2 regions of the Streptomyces sp. NPDC032472 genome follow, and region 2 is predicted to be linked to the other one. Evidence: riboswitches for the same ligand, from Rfam matches in the RefSeq annotation. Region 2 holds a riboswitch; the other holds the start of a gene.
What was found. Region 2 has a riboswitch for glycine ahead of gcvT (glycine cleavage system aminomethyltransferase GcvT). Riboswitches for the same ligand answer to the same signal wherever they lie in the genome.

Region 1 (2,192 bases), on a different contig from region 2:
AGTCTGCGGGGTCCACAGGGGCTCTGGAGGCGGAGGAGGCCCCTGGGGCGCCTGGGGCGCCCGGGACGCCGGAGCCGGCCCGTGAGCGGCACTGGGCGGCCGGCAGCGACGTACGGCACACCGTGTACGGGCCGGGGTGGGTGCAGGGCAGCGGGGTCGGGCGGGTGACCGTGCGGTTCGAGCAGCCCGGATCGGAGCCCGGCCGGGTCCGGACCTTCCTGGTGGACGACCCCGAGCTGGAGCCGTCCGACCCGCTGCCGCTGGTCGGCCCGGCTTCGGTGTCGCCTTCGGCTCGGGCTGCGGGCTAGTCCTCCTCGCGTTCGCCCTTCGCCAGGTGGCCGAAATCACTGTGGAAGTCGGACGGGAGGGAGACGTCCAGTCCGTAGTGGTGGTAGAGCTGCAGCTCCTGCTCGGGGGAGAGGTGGCGGCCGACACCGAAGTCGGGGGCGTCCCTGATCAGGGAGCGCTCGAACGGGACCCGCAGGGAGTCGCCGACCACCTCGCTCGGTTCCAGGGGAACGAAGGCGTCCCGGCTGAACAGGCCGGTCCGTACGGCGGCCCATTCCGGCACGCCCGTGGCGTCGTCGAGGTAGACCTCGTCGACGGTCCCGATCTTGGTGCCGTTGCGGTCGAACGCCTTGCGGCCGATCAGGCTGCGCGGATCGATGTCGGTCTGCACGGTCCCTCCACGTGGTCGCAGCTCCTCGGTAATGACTACAAAAGGGCATATCCGGGGAGGGGGCCACTCGAGGGAGGCCCGGGAACCGCGCTGGTAGGCTGGGTGTCGGCTGCTGACCCTGTGCGGGAGAGTCCTCCACCGACGTTCGACGGAGGCGCCGAAGGAGCAAATCCTCCCCGGAATCTCTCAGGCATACGTACCGCACGGACGAGGCCACTCTGGAAAGCAGGTGCGGGTACCGGGCGCGCAGTGCCGGTTCTGCTCCTCACCGACGGTGAAAGCCGGATCCTTCGGGTGACCCCCGCAGGACCCGGTGAAGCTCTCAGGTTGAGATGACAGAGGGGGAGGCCGTCCGGGCGCCCGCGCCGTGGTGCCCCTCGCAGGTCGTACGACCCAGGAGGCCTCCGTACATGACCGCCAACCGCATTCCGCTCTCCCAGCTTGAGCGAGGCATTCCCTTCGAGCAGCGCCACATCGGCCCGGACGCCGAGGCGCAGGCGAAGATGCTCGCCCACGTGGGCTACGGCTCGCTGGACGAACTGACCGCCGCCGCGGTGCCGGATGTGATCAAGAGCGCCGAGGCGCTGAACCTGCCCGAGGCACTGACCGAGGCCGAGGTGCTGGCCGAGCTGCGCGGTCTCGCCGGCCGCAACCAGGTCCTCACCCCGATGATCGGTCTCGGCTACTACGGGACCTTCACCCCGCCGGTGATCCTGCGCAACGTCATGGAGAACCCGGCCTGGTACACCGCGTACACCCCGTACCAGCCCGAGATCTCCCAGGGCCGCCTCGAGGCGCTGCTCAACTTCCAGACCGTCGTCGCGGACCTGACGGGCCTGCCGACCTCCGGCGCCTCCCTGCTCGACGAGGGCACCGCGGCCGCCGAGGCCATGACCCTGGCCCGCCGGGTGGGCAAGGCCAAGGGCAACGTCTTCCTCGTCGACGCCGACGCCCTGCCGCAGACGATCGCCGTGATCGAGACCCGCGCCGAGCCGATCGGCATCGAGGTCGTCGTCGCCGACCTGTCCGCGGGCATCCCCGCCGAGATCGCCGAGCGCGGCGTCTACGGCGTCCTGATCCAGTACCCGGGCGCCTCCGGTGCCGTCCGGGACATCAAGCCGGTCATCGACCAGGCGCACGGGCTCGGCGCGATCGTCGCCGTCGCCGCCGACCTGCTCGCCCTGACCCTGCTCGCCTCCCCGGGCTCGCTCGGCGCCGACATCGCCGTCGGCACCACGCAGCGCTTCGGCGTCCCGATGGGCTTCGGTGGTCCGCACGCCGGCTACATGGCCGTCCAGGACAAGCACGCCCGCTCGCTGCCCGGCCGCCTCGTCGGCGTCTCCGTGGACGCGGACGGCAACAAGGCGTACCGCCTCGCGCTGCAGACGCGCGAGCAGCACATCCGCCGCGAGAAGGCCACCAGCAACATCTGTACCGCGCAGGTGCTGCTCGCCGTCATGGCCGGCATGTACGCCGTCTACCACGGCCCGGACGGCCTGCGCTCGATCGCCCG
Region 2 (2,192 bases):
GCGAGTCGATCCCGCCCCCGTGCGCGGCCCGCTTGATCAGGGTGCTCTTCCCGCCGCCGGGCAGGCCGGAGACCACGACGATGTCCCCCTCGGCGAAACCGAGCCACTGCGGTCCGCTCACGCCCCGCCCCCGCAGGTCGCGCACGGGCCCGCCGGCGGCGCCGGGACGGGCTGCCCGCCGCGGTTGCACGGGCAGCCCGTCCACGGCACCGGCCCTGACCCCGCCCGTCGCCAGCGCTCCGAATCTCCGCACGGTGATCGCCTCCCCCCGAATCGGGTCCCAGGACCCCTTGCCCACTGAATGTAAAGAGACGGTAATCCGGCGGCCCCGGTTGCGGCCGGGCCGTCCGACCACCGGGACGGGCGTACGCGCACGGCCGCACGAACCCGGCCGTACCGCGAATCACACAGTCTTTCGGGCCCGCCCGCCCGATTCCCGGCAGGGCGTGCAATGATGTGCGCCATCTGGACCAACTGCATACCGGCCGCTTGAATCCGCGCGGGAGAGTCCCGGCAGGCCCCACGGCCTCGCCCGGGCGCCGAAGGAGCAAGTACCTCCCTTGAATCTCTCAGGCCCCGTACCGCGTGGATGAGGCAGATCTGAAAAGCGAGCCGCTCCCCCTCCGCCGCGGCGGAACGGGGTGTGCTCCACCCAAGGTGCAAGTCGGTGTTCCCCCGGGACTCTCGGCGAACCTCTCAGGTTCCGATGACAGATGGGGAGGAACGTCCTCGTCATGTCATGCCCTGGGACCCGGGAGCCACACCCATGAGCACTGCACCCCGCCTGACCGCACTCGATGCGCTGCACCGTTCGCTCGGTGCGACCATGACCGACTTCGCGGGCTGGGACATGCCGCTGCGGTACGGCAGCGAGCGCGACGAACACAACGCCGTGCGCACCAAGGCCGGCCTCTTCGACCTGTCCCACATGGGCGAGATCACTCTGACCGGCCCCGAGGCCGTCAAGGCCCTCGACTACGCGCTGGTCGGCAACATCTCCACGGTCGGCGTGGGCCGCGCCCGCTACACGCACATCTGCCGGGAGGACGGCGGCATCCTCGACGACCTGATCGTCTACCGCCTGGCCGACACCGAGTACATGGTGGTCGCCAACGCCTCCAACGCCCAGGTCGTCCTGGACGCCCTGACCGAGCGCGCGGCCGGCTTCGACACCGAGGTCCGCGACGACCGCGACGCGTACGCGCTGATCGCGGTGCAGGGCCCGGAGTCCCCCGGCATCCTGGCCTCCCTCACCGACGCCGACCTGGACGGGCTGAAGTACTACGCCGGCCTGCCGGGCACGGTCGCCGGCGTCCCGGCGCTGATCGCCCGCACCGGCTACACCGGCGAGGACGGCTTCGAGCTGTTCGTCTCCCCCGAGCACGCCGTGGAGCTGTGGCAGGCGCTGACCAAGGCCGGCGAGGGCGCCGGGCTGGTCCCGTGCGGCCTGTCCTGCCGCGACACCCTGCGCCTGGAGGCGGGCATGCCGCTGTACGGGCACGAGCTGACCACCGCCCTGACCCCGTTCGACGCGGGCCTGGGCCGGGTCGTGAAGTTCGAGAAGGAGGGCGACTTCGTGGGCCGCGCCGCCCTGGAGGCCGCCGCCGAGCAGGCCGCCACGAAGGCCCCGCGCAAGCTCGTCGGCCTGGTCGCCGAGGGCCGCCGCGTCCCGCGCGCCGGGTTCCCGGTCGTGGCGGGCGGCGAGGTGATCGGCGAGGTCACCTCCGGCGCCCCGTCCCCGACGCTCGGCAAGCCGATCGCGATGGCGTACGTCGACGCGGCACACGCCGAACCCGGCACCTCCGGCGTCGGCGTGGACATTCGCGGTACGCATGAGCCGTACGAGGTCGTCGCCCTGCCGTTCTACAAGCGGCAGAAGTAACCCTCGTCCGCCGGCCGAGCCGTCTCGGTACGCAAGACCACTGTTCGTTCGCACTCCCCCGCATCCAGGAGAATCAGGCCATGAGCAACCCCCAGCAGCTGCGTTACAGCAAGGAGCACGAGTGGCTGTCGGCCGCCGAGGACGGCGTCGCGACGGTCGGCATCACGGAGTTCGCGGCCAACGCGCTCGGTGACGTCGTCTACGCCCAGCTCCCCGAGGTCGGCGACACGGTGACCGCGGGCGAGACCTGCGGCGAGCTGGAGTCGACCAAGTCGGTCAGCGACCTGTACTCCCCCGTCACCGGTGAGGT

Region 1: linked by a shared signal. The riboswitch ahead of gcvP (aminomethyl-transferring glycine dehydrogenase) and the one ahead of gcvT (glycine cleavage system aminomethyltransferase GcvT) in region 2 are both predicted to bind glycine.

What each region holds. Positions count from the first base shown of each region.
Region 1 is NZ_JBEZVK010000056.1:9,937-12,128, forward strand. Features, by position in the region: gene AB0F11_RS28770 (DNA polymerase IV) at 1-308, shown strand, start outside; gene AB0F11_RS28775 (PRC-barrel domain-containing protein) at 305-679, opposite strand; glycine riboswitch at 793-891, shown strand; gene gcvP (aminomethyl-transferring glycine dehydrogenase) at 1,090-2,192, shown strand, end outside.
Region 2 is NZ_JBEZVK010000001.1:108,390-110,581, reverse strand. Features, by position in the region: gene AB0F11_RS00455 (AAA family ATPase) at 1-205, opposite strand, end outside; glycine riboswitch at 491-594, shown strand; gene gcvT (glycine cleavage system aminomethyltransferase GcvT) at 767-1,882, shown strand; gene gcvH (glycine cleavage system protein GcvH) at 1,963-2,192, shown strand, end outside.